DNA from 3 places in the Paenibacillus sp. cl130 genome. Region 1 is predicted to be linked to each of the others. Evidence: riboswitches for the same ligand, from Rfam matches in the RefSeq annotation. Region 1 holds a riboswitch; each other region holds the start of a gene.
The links. Region 1 has a riboswitch for glycine ahead of BM358_RS17110 (alanine/glycine:cation symporter family protein). Riboswitches for the same ligand answer to the same signal wherever they lie in the genome.
Positions count from the first base shown of each region.

Region 2: it holds a riboswitch for glycine, as region 1 does, so the genes downstream of both, gcvT (glycine cleavage system aminomethyltransferase GcvT) here and BM358_RS17110 (alanine/glycine:cation symporter family protein) in region 1, are expected to answer to the same signal.
Region 3: it holds a riboswitch for glycine, as region 1 does, so the genes downstream of both, sdaAB (L-serine ammonia-lyase, iron-sulfur-dependent subunit beta) here and BM358_RS17110 (alanine/glycine:cation symporter family protein) in region 1, are expected to answer to the same signal.

Region 1 covers NZ_FOYG01000006.1:76,147-81,215, forward strand. Annotated here, with positions in the region: gene BM358_RS17100 (carbohydrate ABC transporter permease) at 1-744, shown strand, start outside; gene BM358_RS17105 (iron-containing alcohol dehydrogenase) at 896-2,068, shown strand; gene BM358_RS17110 (alanine/glycine:cation symporter family protein) at 2,126-3,544, opposite strand; glycine riboswitch at 3,704-3,798, opposite strand; gene BM358_RS17115 (glycoside hydrolase family 1 protein) at 4,066-5,069, opposite strand, start outside.
Region 2 covers NZ_FOYG01000007.1:283,526-288,594, forward strand. Annotated here, with positions in the region: gene BM358_RS19790 (PTS mannitol transporter subunit IIBC) at 1-755, opposite strand, end outside; gene gcvH (glycine cleavage system protein GcvH) at 1,133-1,531, opposite strand; glycine riboswitch at 1,832-2,023, shown strand; gene gcvT (glycine cleavage system aminomethyltransferase GcvT) at 2,201-3,301, shown strand; gene gcvPA (aminomethyl-transferring glycine dehydrogenase subunit GcvPA) at 3,430-4,785, shown strand; gene gcvPB (aminomethyl-transferring glycine dehydrogenase subunit GcvPB) at 4,782-5,069, shown strand, end outside.
Region 3 covers NZ_FOYG01000005.1:13,878-18,946, reverse strand. Annotated here, with positions in the region: gene BM358_RS14775 (DUF6359 domain-containing protein) at 1-1,477, opposite strand, end outside; glycine riboswitch at 1,692-1,807, shown strand; gene sdaAB (L-serine ammonia-lyase, iron-sulfur-dependent subunit beta) at 2,019-2,708, shown strand; gene sdaAA (L-serine ammonia-lyase, iron-sulfur-dependent, subunit alpha) at 2,698-3,597, shown strand; gene BM358_RS14760 (Ig-like domain-containing protein) at 3,668-5,069, opposite strand, start outside.

The DNA.
Region 1 (5,069 bases):
CTGATCGTCATGGCAACCCGTACAACCTCAGACATCTATCGTTTTCCACCACAATTGTGGTTTGGCAGCCACTTCTTGGATAACATAACGAGAGTATTACAACAGATTAATTTTGCCGGAGCCTTTTTTAATACCCTTTTTGTAGCCGGTTCTGTTACCCTATTGGTTCTGTTTTTCGATTCACTAGCAGGTTTTGCATTCGCCAAGTTTGATTTTCCGGGCAAAAAAGTGCTATTTATCGTTCTGCTAGCTACGATGATGGTCCCTTCACAACTTTCGCTTGTCCCCTCCTTTGTCATGATGGCCTCCTTTGGATGGGTAGGTACGTTCAAAGCGCTTATCATCCCGGGGATGGTAAATGCCTTCGGCATTTTCTGGATTCGTCAATATGCGGAAGAATCCATTCCAAAGGAACTGCTGGATGCGGGCCGGATGGACGGATGCAGCTTTTTTCGACTGTACTTGAATGTAGCACTGCCTATTCTACGTCCTGCGTTCGCTTTTCTCGGCGCATTTACCTTTATAGGAGCCTGGAATGATTATTTATGGCCGCTAATCGTCTTAACGGATGAACGTAAATTCACGCTCCAGATTGCACTGTCACAATTGAACGGGATTTACAATACGGATTATGCGATGGTCATTGCGGGCACCCTGCTGGCTGTACTGCCACTTATTATTTTATTTCTTTTCATTAGCCGCCAGTTTATTTCCGATCTTGCCGCCGGAGCGGTCAAAGATTAGATTTACTTGAATTCCCTTATTCATTTCATGTATAATAGTTAATCGTCATTTCAAATAGCTTACATGATGAAGTTAGGTATCCAACAGGCAATCAGGTTAAGCGATTTACGATTTGAACATGAACAATGAAGAACTGAGGGAAACTTACCAGATGAACAAATTCACATATTATAACCCCACCAAATTAATTTTTGGAGACAATCAAATTGAAGAACTCCAGCAGGAACTGCTGAATTACGGCAAAAACATTTTGCTGGTATATGGAGGCGGAAGTGTCAAACGAAATGGTCTATATGACCAGGTATTAAACGCGTTAGAACCGCTACATCTGAACATTCATGAATTGTCCGGCGTAGAACCGAATCCGCGCTTGTCCACCGTTAAGAAGGGTATCGACATTTGCCGAAATGAAAAAATCGACTTCTTACTTGCTGTAGGCGGTGGAAGCGTTATTGATTGCACCAAAGCCATCGCAGCAGGGGCTGAATATGACGGCGATGTGTGGGATATTATCAACAAAAAGCACATGCCGACCGAGGCTCTGCCATTCGGCACCATCCTCACACTCGCCGCCACCGGTTCAGAAATGAATCCGGATTCTGTTATCACCAACTGGGAAACGAACGAAAAATACGTATGGGGCAGCGCGGTGACGCATCCGAAATTCTCGATTCTGGACCCAAAAAACACCTTCTCTGTGCCACTTGATCAGACGGTATATGGCATGGTGGATATGATGAGCCATGTGTTTGAACAATATTTTCACAATGTTAAAAATACACCGTTGCAAGATCGTATGTGCTTTTCCGTGTTGCAAACCGTGATCGAAACTGCACCTAAGCTGCTGGAGGATTTGCACAACTACGAGCATCGTGAAACGATTTTATATGCCGGAACGATTGCCCTTAACGGAACACTACAAATGGGCTACTTCGGGGACTGGGCTTCGCATACGATTGAACATGCATTATCCGCTGTATATGATATTCCTCATGCTGGCGGTCTGGCGATCCTGTTCCCCAACTGGATGAGACATACGGTGGATCAGGATGCTGCACGCATGAAGCGGCTGATGCTCAGCATGTTTGATTTAGATACCACTGGTAAAACGGATAAGGAAATTGCTTTGGAGGGGATTGATCGCCTGAGTGCATTCTGGACAAGTCTCGGTGCCCCTTCCACCCTGGCCGATTACAATATTAATGATGAGCAATTGGAAAAAGTCGCAAACATTGCAGCCCGTGAAATGGAATACGGAGGCTTCGGTAATTATAAAAAGCTGAATCAAGAAGATATTTCAGCTATTTTGCACGCATCGTTATAACATTCAAAAGGGAGTGTCCTCAAGCCTGTGATGACTGAGGGCACTCCCTTTTGGAATTTATGAATTAACCGTTTGTCCTTTTTCTTCTACTTGGATAGCTGCCCCTACACTGGCACCTGCAAGAATGCCCTTTTTCTTACTAGAATTCAGAGAATCCATATAGGTTCGGGTTTCTGCGACTACAATTCCTGATAACCCGAGCAGGGCAATCAGGTTCGGGAAAGCCATCATTGCGTTAAAGATATCTGCCAGCAGCCAAATCGCATCCAGTTTAATGAACGCGCCCCCGGCAACCAGTAGGATGAACAGATAGCGGTATGGCTTAATCCACTTGACCCCAAGCAAATATTCAACACAGCGTTCCCCGTAATAGTTCCAGCCGAGCATGGTGGTGAACGCAAACATAATCAGAATGATTGTGAGCAGTTCTGCCCCCAGCGGGAATGCGCTGGAAAATGCTTGCTGAGTCATCAGGCCCGCATCGGTAGGCCCGCTCCACACACCACTAACCAGTAGCGTCAACCCGGTCATCACACAAATAACCATCGTATCAATAAACACGCCTGTCATGGAAATTAGCCCTTGCTCCGCAGGCCATTTGGTTTTGGCAGCTGCGGCTGCAATCGGTGCGCTTCCCAATCCGGCCTCATTGGCAAAAATACCTCTGGCTACCCCACTTCGCATCGCCAGCATAATCGTAGCTCCGGCAAATCCGCCCGTTGCAGATGTAGTTGAAAATGCCGAATGGAGCACCAGCGCAATTGCGGCAGGAAGTTGGTCAGCAAACCGAATTAGTACGATGAGACAGATCAGTACATACAAGCCTGTTTTAAAAGGAACGACCTTCGTCGATACCTTGGCAATGCTTTTGAGTCCTCCAATAGTAACAAGTCCTGTAAGGATAGCAATAATCAGTGCCGTTACAATGGGCGGAACGCCAAAACTATTTTCAGTCGAAGATACAATCGCTTTGACCTGCGGAAACGTTCCAATCCCGAACAACGCTACCAGCATGCCCGAAAAAGCAAACAGCATCGCCAGCGGTTTAAAACGGCGTCCCAGACCTTTCTCAATATAATACATCGGGCCGCCGGAAAATTGCCCATTCCGATCCTTCACCCGGTATTTTACCGCAAGTACACCTTCCGCATATTTCGTCGCCATCCCAAAAAAGGCTGCAACGACCATCCAGAACAAGGCACCCGGCCCGCCCAGCTTAATGGCTGTCGCTACGCCGACAATACTTCCTGTGCCAACTGTAGCCGCCAACGCTGTACTCAAAGCCGCAAAACTACTTACATCCCCGCTGCCTTCATTCGGGGCCTTACCGATCAGCTTGATCGCCAGGGGCAGGCGGAATACCTGCAGCATCTTCAAACGTATGGTCAGCCACAACCCCGTTCCCATGACAAGAATGATGAGAGGCGCCCCCCATATCCAACTGCTAATCGCTTCTAACACATGTACCAAATTCATTTCAACCCGCTCCTCCAGCATATTAGAAAACAAAAAAGAGTCAAATCCGCTGATTCGACTCCTGGAGAGGTTAAAGGCACGAAAAAATACAACCATCTTGCGCAGGTTTCTGCCTCTAATAGCTTATAAAAAAGCCTAGGGCATTCCCTGTCACAGGTTATTCGCGTCTCTGTCCTTTTGCCTGAGAGTTTAAGCAGATGTTCTCTGCGGTGCACCTTCGGCGCCCAATTAAGGGTCTCTCCAGAGTTCTGTCCGTTTACGGTCCCCGCTTGTTGCTGTAATCAGCCTAAGCACCTGAGAGTTTTGCCCCTTCGGTCGGAACTTTCGTTCCATCTCCCGCAAACATCAACCAGACATATGAAATTTTTATTTATTATACAGAAAACTTTCAGCTTATTACAAGTGAAAAGTTTGTGAAGCCCTCTGAAATATATATTATTATTATGTCTATCAAAAAAGCGGGTACAGCAGATTGCATCCTTAGGATGTCCTCTGCTATACCCGCCCGAGAAAATTTGGAATTACAATTCTTCACCATTGGTTGCTATCACATTTTTATACCAGTTAAATGAGTCCTTTTTGGAGCGTTTGAGCGTTCCGTTACCATCATCATCCAGATCGACGTAAATAAATCCGTAGCGCTTGGACATTTCGGAAGTAGACATGCTCACAAGGTCGATAGGACCCCAGCTGGTGTAACCAATCAGATCAACACCGTCGGCAATCGCTTCCTTCATCTGAACAATATGCTGACGCAAGTAATCAATACGATATGTGTCATGCACAGAACCGTCTTCCTCTACCTTATCATAAGCACCTAGGCCATTTTCCACGATGAACAGTGGCTTTTGGTAGCGGTCATATAACGTATTCAGCGTAACACGCAGACCGATCGGATCAATTTGCCATCCCCAGTCAGAGGACTGTAAATATGGATTTTTCACGCCGCCAATCAGGTTTCCTGCTGCTTTCTCGCCTTCTGGACCTGCAGATACGGTCAAGGTCATGTAGTAGCTGAATGAGATATAATCGACCGTGTTATTTTTTAAAATTTCGGCATCGCCTGGTTCTGTGTGTATAACAACATTATTTTCTTCAAAATAACGATTCATGTAGTTGGAATATTCCCCACGGGCATGCACATCCGTAAAGAACAGGTTCATCTGATTTTCATGCTGGGCTTTCAGTATATCCTCTGGATTACACGTATGTGGGTAGCTTTCCAAACGAGCCAGCATACAGCCGATTTGAGAGCCCGGGATGATCTCATGTCCTCGTTTTGTCGCCAGTGCACTAGCTACAAATTGATGATGCAGTGCTTGATATATCGCTTGCTGCTTGTTTTCTACGCGGTCAATGACCACCCCGCCACCGGTAAACGGACTCATGGTCATTACATTGATTTCATTAAAGGTCAGCCAGTATTTTACTTTATCCTTATAACGCGTGAACACAGTTTCGGCATAATTTACGTAGTGCTGTATAACTTCACGCCCCAGCCAGCCATTATACTTCTGAGTCAAAC
Region 2 (5,069 bases), on a different contig from region 1:
GCCGATGACTTCGCAGAGCCTTTGCCGAACAGGCAGTAGGCTAGCAAAATACCGAGCCCCGGCCCAGGGTTGGATTCCAGCATAAACAGTACGGATTTTCCTGTTCTTGCAGCTTCCTCTAACGCAATCGGACTCAATACTCCGTGATTCAGCGCGTTGTTTAAAAATAATACTTTTCCGGGCTCAATAATGAGGTTGACAAGCGGCAATAGCCCTGCGTTCACGAGGAACTGTACCCCTGCCGACAACACTTGACTGATCATTTGTACAATCGGGCCAATCGCCACATGGGCAAGCAGCGCTAGAATGGCACCGATAATTCCGGCCGAAAAGTTATTGACCAGCATTTCAAAGCCTGATCTGACTTTGCCTTCAATGGCCTTGTCGAACTTCTTCAATATCCACGCAGCCAGCGGACCAGCTACCATCGCGCCCAGGAACATCGGGATATCGGCTCCCACTATGACACCCATCGTCATAATGGCACCAATCACACCTCCACGCTGTCCGTGAATCATCGTGCCCCCTGTATAACCGATCAGTAACGGCAATAAATAATTTTTCATCGGGTCAACCAATTGTGCAAAACCTTCATTCGGGAACCATCCGGTCGGAATAAAGAGTGCCGTAATCAGCCCCCACGCAATAAATGCTCCCATATTGGGCATAACCATACCGCTAAGAAAACGGCCAAAACGCTGTACGGCGACACGAGTGCCTCCTTTTGAACTTGGCTTTGCGTCCAATGTACTCATATTCAAATCCTCCTTGTAGGTAAGCATCACTACCTTTTCTTAAAATTCATACTAAATGACAGCGCTATCTTCATCAACGAAATGAAAACGTACTTTCGTCATGAACGTTGATGACAACATTTAAATTTAAATTATCCGGGAAGGTATTATACCTGCATAATTCTTCTTAATATGACCTGTAGCTATAGAAATTAGTCGAAAAACCGTGCTGGATTATGTATGATTCTTATATGGGGACAACCCTCTAAATCAGAATAAAACACGTAATTACGTTTGCAAAAAGACAAAAAAATAGCCGCTACGTCAAATCATAGCGACTATTTTATACAAAAATCGAGCAGACAAATAACCCTCTTACTCCATACTACAATGCTCCATTATTGCTCATCGGAAATCAACTGCTCATACTGATCCGCAGACAGTAGCTTGCCCAAGGCTTCCTCCACATCTTTATCCATCTCTACTTCGATCATCCAACCTTTTTCATAGGGAGATTCATTCACTAGCTCAGGTGTACTTTCCAGCGTTTCATTCACTTTTAGTATGGTTCCCGTCACCGGAGCAAAAAGGTCGGATACTGTCTTCACCGATTCAATCGTACCGATCTCCGCTCCCTGCTCAATCGTTGCTCCCGCCTCAGGTAATTCTACAAAAACAATATCACCCAGTTGATGCTGTGCAAAGTCTGTAATACCAATTCGTACCGTTCCATTCTCTGTCCGCTGAACCCACTCATGTTCGTCTGTATACCAAAGTTGCTGCTTTACTTCACCCATTCTGTTCCCCTCACTTCCATATGAATAAAATCGCTTTTGCTCACCTGTATTAGACAGGTTAAGATTATGACAACAAGAACACTCATGTCAATAATACTAACAAAAATACTTCATATCACCTCATATAGCGTACTATATAAAAAATTATAACTTATAACAAACGCTTACATATCCTTATTTATATATTAAATGTTTTTTCTATTGTTTTAGATGACATTTTTATTGACATTTTGAATGAATTTGCGTATTAATGGGTTATAGCAAATGCTTTGGGAAACACCCCGACAACTGCAAACGCGGATGAACGCGGAGGGAGAGACTGCCAAAAAGATTCGCATAGCTGTTGCCGCTTGTGAGACATAAGTGCACGCGAATCGGATCAGGTTGTTATCTGCAAAGCCAGGTAATATACCGTTGATCCCGAAGGTAGCGCCGAAGGAGTAAACCTGCATTGCAGGTGAATCTCTCAGGCAAAAGGACCTCTGCCGGACGCATCTCTGGAGAGCATTCGCTATTGGAGCGGATCACCCAAGGGGAAACCCGGTACATACCGGGGTAACTTTCTGGTATCAAGGACAGAGCTGAAAAAAAGAGTGTAGACTGCCGTCTATACGTTTTTTTCGGCCTGTCTTTTTTGTTTAGCCGATCACACCGGATAGGAGTGGAATAATGACTAATTTGCGAAAAACACCGCTATATTCGTCCTACGGGACGCAGTCTGGGGTTCGTTGTATTGACTTTGGCGGCTGGGAGCTCCCGGTTCAGTTTAGCGGCATTCAAAAGGAGCATGAGGCCGTCCGGCAACGTGCGGGTTTATTCGATGTATCGCATATGGGCGAATTTTTGGTTGAAGGCAAAGAGGCCGAAGCTTTTCTGCAAAGGGTGACCACGAATGATGTCAGCCAGTTGGAACCAGGTCAGGCACAATATTCACTCCTGTGTTACCCCGATGGAGGGGTAGTAGACGACCTACTTGTTTACTGCAAAGGACCGGAACGCTACATGCTCGTTGTGAACGCATCCAACATCGATAAGGATTGGGATTGGCTAATTCGCCATATGCCTGCATCCGTTCACATGGAGAATGTGTCTGATGCGATAGCATTGCTAGCGTTGCAAGGACCGGAGGCAGCACGTATTGCCGCAGCCGTGGCAGATACGGACATTACGAATCTGGCATCTTTCCGCTTCCATGAGAATGTGCCATTGTTCGGAGCAAAAGCACTGGTCTCACGAACCGGATATACGGGCGAAGACGGTTTTGAATTTTATATACCTGCTGCGGAAGCACCAGCCGTATGGGAGGGTTTGCTTCGTTCCGGTGAGTCGTATGGGCTGATTCCCGCTGGACTTGGTGCTCGGGATACCCTACGCTTTGAGGCACGGTTGCCGCTATATGGTCAGGAGTTATCTGCCACGATTTCACCACTCGAAGCTGGTCTAGGTTTCTTCGTCAAGCTGAATAAAGGAGATTTTATCGGTAGAGAAGCACTGCAACGTCAGAAAGAACAAGGGATTCCTCGCAAATTGATCGGGCTGGAAATGATTGATCGCGGTATCCCACGCGCCCATTACCCGGTATTCGCAGAAGGACAACACATTGGTGAGGTCACAACGGGGACTCAGTCGCCCACCTTGAAGCGTAATCTGGGCCTCGCCTTGGTGGACAGTCGTTTTAGCGCCCTCTCCACACCGTTGGAGGTTGAGATTCGTGGCAAACGCCTGCGTGCCGAGGTGGTGGCAACACCCTTTTATAAACGCCCGCGCTGATCTTAAACTCTTTTTATTTCTATAAAGCAAATATGTCAGATATGAACTTCTTGGTTTTTCATCTCACACACTTTTTTATTAGCTAATTTACGATCTAAAATCTTGCTTTTCGAAAGGAGTCAGAACCTATGAAGCAGCATCGTTATCTCCCTATGACTGAACAGGATCAAACCGAAATGCTGCGTGTGGTGGGTGTATCATCTATTGATGATTTATTCAGTGACATTCCAGAGGCCATTCGATATCAAGGGGAACTGCCTCTCTCTTCTCGACTCGATGAGAAAGCCTTAACCCGCCACTTGGCCGAGCTGGCCGGACACAACGCCAATACAGACACACATGCCAGCTTCCTTGGCGCAGGAATTTATGATCATCATATTCCGTCCGTCATCCAGCACATCACTTCACGCTCGGAATTCTATACAGCCTACACCCCCTATCAGCCGGAAGTAAGCCAAGGCGAGCTACAAGCCATTTTCGAGTTTCAGTCGTATATTTGCGAATTGACGGGCATGGCTGTAGCTAATGCCAGCATGTACGACGGAGCGACTGCACTGGCGGAAGCGGGCTCACTGTCCGCCGCAGCTACCCGCCGTAAACAGCTTATCGTATCAAGGTCCGTCCATCCGGAGGCACGTCAGGTATTGGCAGCCTATGCACGCGGATTGGATTTGGACATCGTGGAGATCGGCTGTTCGGACGGCGTAACGGATGCTGATGCGCTAGCGGCAGCCGTATCGGAACAGACCGCGGCTGTTTTGGTCCAAAGCCCCAACTTTTTCGGAGCCGTGGAAAACCTGAAGCCGATGGCTGACCTCATCCATGCGCACAAAGGTCTTTTGGTCGTCAGTGCCAATCCACTAGCACTTGGCTTGCTGGAAACACCCGGCAAACAGGGCGCGGATATTGTGGTAGGAGACGCACAGCCACTTGGCATCTCCTCTTCTCTCGGCGGTCCGACCTGTGGATACTTTGCCGTTTCTCAGGCACATATGCGCCGTATCCCCGGCCGTATTGTGGGTCAGACCACAGACCGCAACGGTAAACGCGGCTTCGTGCTGACCTTGCAAGCGCGGGAACAGCATATCCGCCGCGAAAAGGCCACCTCTAACATTTGCTCCAACCAAGCGTTGCTAGCTTTATCTGCATCTGTATACTTGTCTGTCATGGGTAGACAGGGGATCAAGGAAGTAGCCGAGCTAAATTTGCATAAAAGCCGTTATGCTTTAGAGCAATTGCTGAGCTTGAAGGGCGTAACTGCCTCGTTTAACGCACCGACCTTTAACGAGTTTGCCCTTAGACTGCCTGAGGGTACGGATATGAGCAAACTCCAGGCCGAGCTGCTAGCTGCTGGATTTATCGCTGGCTACGATTTGGGCCGGGACTATGAGGAACTTGCTGGTCACATGTTGATTGCCGTGACGGAGCAAAGAACCAAAGAAGAGATTGACCAATTTGTACACACCTTGGGGGGATTGCTATGACACACACCGGACAGGATCAGAAACAAAGGCTGTTGAAGGAACACGATCAAGCGCTCATCTTTGAATTGAGCCGTCCGGGTCGCATCGCCTATTCCCTTCCCGAGTGCGACGTTCCCCGTCGCCCGGTGGCAGAGCTTTTGCCAGATTATGCGCTGCGCAGCGAACCTGCGGCATTACCCGAGGTATACGAAGTAGACGTTATTCGGCATTATACTTCCTTGTCCCGGCGCAATTTCGGCGTGGACAACGGATTTTATCCGCTCGGCTCCTGTACGATGAAATAC
Region 3 (5,069 bases), on a different contig from region 1:
CCTCAAATGGCAGAAGCTTCGTTGGCTGATCCAGAGTCAAACCTGCCACATCAGATAATTTCGTGTAGTCCTGCTTCCATGCAAGCCATTGAACCGTCTGCACCAGGAAGGTGGAATCATCCACTTCTTTAAAACCATCATATGTCTTCTTCGACTGTCCGTTTTCCTCACGCACATATTTCGGTGTAGCATCTTCTACAGGGGAAGAATCACCGATGAACGCTGCCTTGCCTTGACCTACCTTGGAGATAGCGGCATAAGGTCCTTCCGCACGGCCCCCGCCGTTATAAACTCCCTGGTCTACCGCATTACCCCATTTTTTCGTGCCTGAAGGGATATAAGCAATGCCTTTAGCCTTGGTAGGATCAATAATAGCCAGCGTAGATCCTGCATGCATTGCAATCGAGCGCACACCCTTGGTAATGCCGAAAGATTGATCTGCGGCTACAATTTCGGTAGCATTCACATCACCCAGCGCATTGTAACGGAAACGAACGCCAAAGTTGGCCGCCAGCCAATCGGAGCTTGTTAATCCTTGCATCGCCGGTGATGCAGCTTCTTCTGCAGTCATGCCCTTGGCCGGATTAGTATAGGCTCCACGACGGTAACCATTCATAACCTCGGAGGAATCCCAACGGTTTTTGTTACGGTCCGCATTATAATGATCGGAGATGAAGAAGACGCTCCCCCCGCTATTCACGTATTGCAGCAGGGCAGCCTGCTCGGATGCCTTAAAGGCAACATTCGCTTCACCAATAATGAACACATCATATTGGCGCAGCTTGTCATATGTTATGGCCTGCTCTCCATAAGTAAAAGGAATGGGACGATTCAATTGGTCTACCGTAAAGCCTACATTACGCAGTCCATTGGCAAAGTCGGAGAAGGCGCCTTCAATGACCCAATCTGCTGCACCAGCGGTCTGTGCGTGCGTATTATCGAACAGCACCTTTTTGCCTTTTCCATCCGGCAGTGTAGTACCGGGTTGACCCGGGTTGCCAGGTTCGCCTGGTTCCCCCGGCTCGCTTCCGCTCACCAGTTCAACAGCGCTTGGGCTTTTCACTCCACCAAAATTATTGTAGGCGCCGAGTGTACCCGTCACACGAATTTTGCTGCCGATCAGCTCAGGATGGCCTGATAGCCCATATTGCCCTCTGTACGCTGAAGTCAGCTGTACATCCAACAGATTAGACGTATTACGTTCATTTGCCTGATCGGCAATCAGTACGTTAAAATCATTCGCGAACGGGGAAGAAAAGTTAGCCGTTTTCGATCCGGTAGCATGTCCGACGATGTAACCTTCCACCGTCACCGTACCTCCACTGCTTTGGCGCTGAAGTGCTTCGGCTACTGTCAATGCTCCCTCCGCCTTGACCTGACCGAATGGAACGAAGATCCCAATCAGCAGTGATACGATCGCTGCTAGATGCAACATCCCTTTTAAGCGTGAACCTGTGAATCGCAAGCCTTTTACCATACGTCAATATCCCTCCTATGATTTCCATAAATATACTTGTCCTTTATCAGATTAGCCGCCAATCTTCTAATTCCTTCCTGGTTTCATCCATAATTATGTAAATTTTAATCTTTTTTATTGGGAACGCACCTGTTTATGTAAAAATTAAACCTGTGATTGACACCGAGCACGGCATACATTACGCTAAGGAAGACATGTAGAACGGTATACGCGAATGAAGATGACGGGAGAGTCTGTCCAGGGAGCCTACACTCTGGCGGCACCGAAGGAGCAAGACGTCAGCACCCGGCTGACGGATAATCTCTCAGGTCCATGTATCGTCATCTGACGCAACTCTGGAGAGAGCGCAAGCCACCCAAGGGGTAAGGCGGTAAGAACACCGCACGAAACTCTCAGGTAACGAGGACAGAGATAAGGGAAACTTCCTTATCCTGTCCTTTTTTGTGCTCACATTGTGCGTCAGCATTAGGAACCGTCATAACCGCGCAAAGACGCGGAAATACCATATAGTATGGTATTAGAACATACAGGGGGCCACACCATGCGTTTCAAAGATGTATTTTCTATTATCGGTCCGGCCATGACCGGACCTTCCAGTTCACACACCGCAGGCGCGGTGCGGCTCGCACGCGTTGCCCGGCACTGGCTCGGGACGCAGCCTGACCGTGCCCGCATGACGCTGTACGGCTCCTTTGCCGACACGTATAAAGGACACGGTACAGACCTGGCGCTCATCGCAGGGCTGCTTAATTACGATACGGACGATCACCGGATTCCGGATGCCGAGCAATGGGCAGAGCAAGCCGGGATGGCCGTGGAATTCGCCGTCAGCGGACTCCCCGCGCCTCATCCGAACACTGTCCGTTTCGAGCTGTGGAAGGGCGAGGATCAGCGCACACTGCTGGGCTCCTCCATCGGCGGCGGCAGCATCCATGTCCAGCAGCTTAACGAATTCCGGGTCAATCTGACCGGGGAGCTGCCTACGCTGGTGCTTCTCCACTCGGATAAGCCCGGTACATTGGGCGCGATAACTTCAGCGCTGGGCGCGGCCCACATTAACATTGCCTATATGCACGTAGATCGCAAAGGCCGGGATGGTGAAGCACTCACCGCCATTGAAACGGACAGTTCTGCTCCAGCTGAACTGATTGCGGAACTGCGTTCTTTACCTCATATGTATGAAATTAAGATGATTAATTTGAAAAAAGGAGCTGAATCCGATGCGGTTTAGCCATCTGCATGAAATCAGCGCTTTATGCGCTGAAGAATCCACCACAATTGGCCGCTTGATGATTCAAGAGCAGGTACAAGAGACGAATACAACGGAGGAAGAAATCTTTCGCCAAATGTCTGATTATTATGAAGTCATGAAGGAAGCCGTTCATCGCGGTCAAACACAAGACACCGTATCCCGCAGTGGATTGACAGGCGGTGACGGCAAGCGCCTAGCCGAGTATCTGCGGTCAGGGGAAACCTGCTCCGGTGATGCCTCCGCGCTCGCCATGGCTTATGCCCTCTCCGTGTCGGAGGTTAATGCATCCATGGGTCGCATTGTCGCCACGCCTACCGCAGGCTCATGTGGGGTTATCCCTGGTGTGTTCATCAGTGCGCAGGAGCGGTTCGGCTGGGATGATGAGCATATGGTGAACGGCCTGTTCGCCGCTGGAGCCATTGGCTACGTGATCGCCAACAACTCCTTCATTTCTGGCGCGGAGGGAGGCTGTCAGGCTGAGATTGGTTCAGCTATCGGGATGGCTGCTGGCGCTATGGTCGAGCTGCGTGGTGGTACGCCTGAACAGGCTGTTCACGCCGTGGGCCTCGCTCTTAAGAACACGCTCGGCCTGATTTGCGATCCCGTCGCCGGACTCGTGGAGATTCCGTGCATCGTGCGCAACGGGCTGGGAGCCGTGACTGCGCTTGCCGCAGCGGATATGGCTTTGGCGGGTGTGCGCAGCGCTATTCCGTCTGACGAAGTCATTGACGTGATGCTTGAAGTCGGCAGTGCGATGCCGTCGAAGCACCGCGAGACCGCCAAAGGCGGCTTGGCCCAGACGCCGACTGGCAAGCGTTTGACTGAATCACTTACACGCAACACACCGACCAAGAAGGATAAGTCATAATTTATAAGCGGTAGCCTCCTTAAAAAAAAGAGCAAGCATGTCGTCCTTGGACGTATGCTTGCTCTCTTTTTTACTGAACGGTTACCTGTATCTTCGTCATTTTACCTGCATATTTCACAGTAATTACTGCTTTGCCCTTGCCCTGTGCCTTAATGTTACCGTCTTTGACGGTCGCAACAACAATTCTGGACGAGGACCAGACAGCCGGTTTGGAAACATCCTTCTCCGACTCATCCTTATACGTGGCTGTAGCCGTAACCTTGGCCAGCTGTCCTGCCTTCAAATTCAAAGCAACTTCGTCTGTTTGCAGATATTTAAGCGTATCAACATCCACGGGTACGCTGATTATCTTCCCGCCAAACTTCGCCTGAATGTTAGCTTTACCGTAGCTGACCGCGGTAACCTGACCCTTTTTAACAGTGGCTACCTTATAATTAGACGTTTTCCATTCAGCTTGGGTCGTAACGTCCTTTTCTTTACCATCACTCGATTTAACCACAATCGCGATGGTTTTTTGATCTCCAGATTTGAGCGATAGCGCGATTGCATCCGCTTCAATCTTTTGCGCTACGTCCACTTCTACCGTAAACGTAATGTTTTGCTTGCCATATGAAGCAGTCACCGTTGCCTTACCGCTACCATTCGCTTTGATCAAACCTTCGCTAACTTCAACCACTTTTACATTGCTAGTTGTCCAGGTGGCGTCCTTGGTTACATCTGTTTTTGTACCGCCACTCTTAACTCCTGTTACTTTTAGCTGCTTCGTTTCCTGAGCACCAAGCGCAATTACACGCGAGTCTGTTTCCAGACGATCTACAAGGCCTACTTGTACGTTAATCGTCAGTTTTTTGCCATTATAGGTCGCTGTAATAACCGCTTTACCAGCGGATTTACCCGTAATCGTTCCTTTGGACACAGAAGCAATATCTTCCGCGCTTGAAGCCCATTCTGCATCCTGTGTTACATCTTCCTTACGCCCATCCGCATAAGTAGCCGTCAAAGTTGCAGTATAGTCCTCATCAATATCAATCGTTGCCGTTTTGGAGGACAGAGACAGATCACCGGGTACATTTACGGATACCGTAGCTGTAACTGTTTTGCCACCATAAGAAGCGGTGATCGTAGCCTCACCTGTTTTATAACCCGTGACTTCTCCCGCACTGACAAAAGCGATATCTTCATTGCTGGACTTCCACTCTGCCTTACTTGTGATATCTTCTTCCGTACCTGTTACATACGTTGCGGTCAGCTTGAGCTTTTTGGATTCCTTGGCATTCAGGCTCAGCTTGTCCTCACTCAAATCCAAATATCTGGAGGTTTCGACATCTGTCTTGATCGAAACAGTCTTATCTCCATACTTAGCGGTCACCGTAGCCGAACCCGCTCCAATGGCCATAATCGTTCCCTTATTCACAGTCGCAATTTTTTCATCGCTTGATGTCCAAGTAGCTTTATCTGTGATATCCGTTACC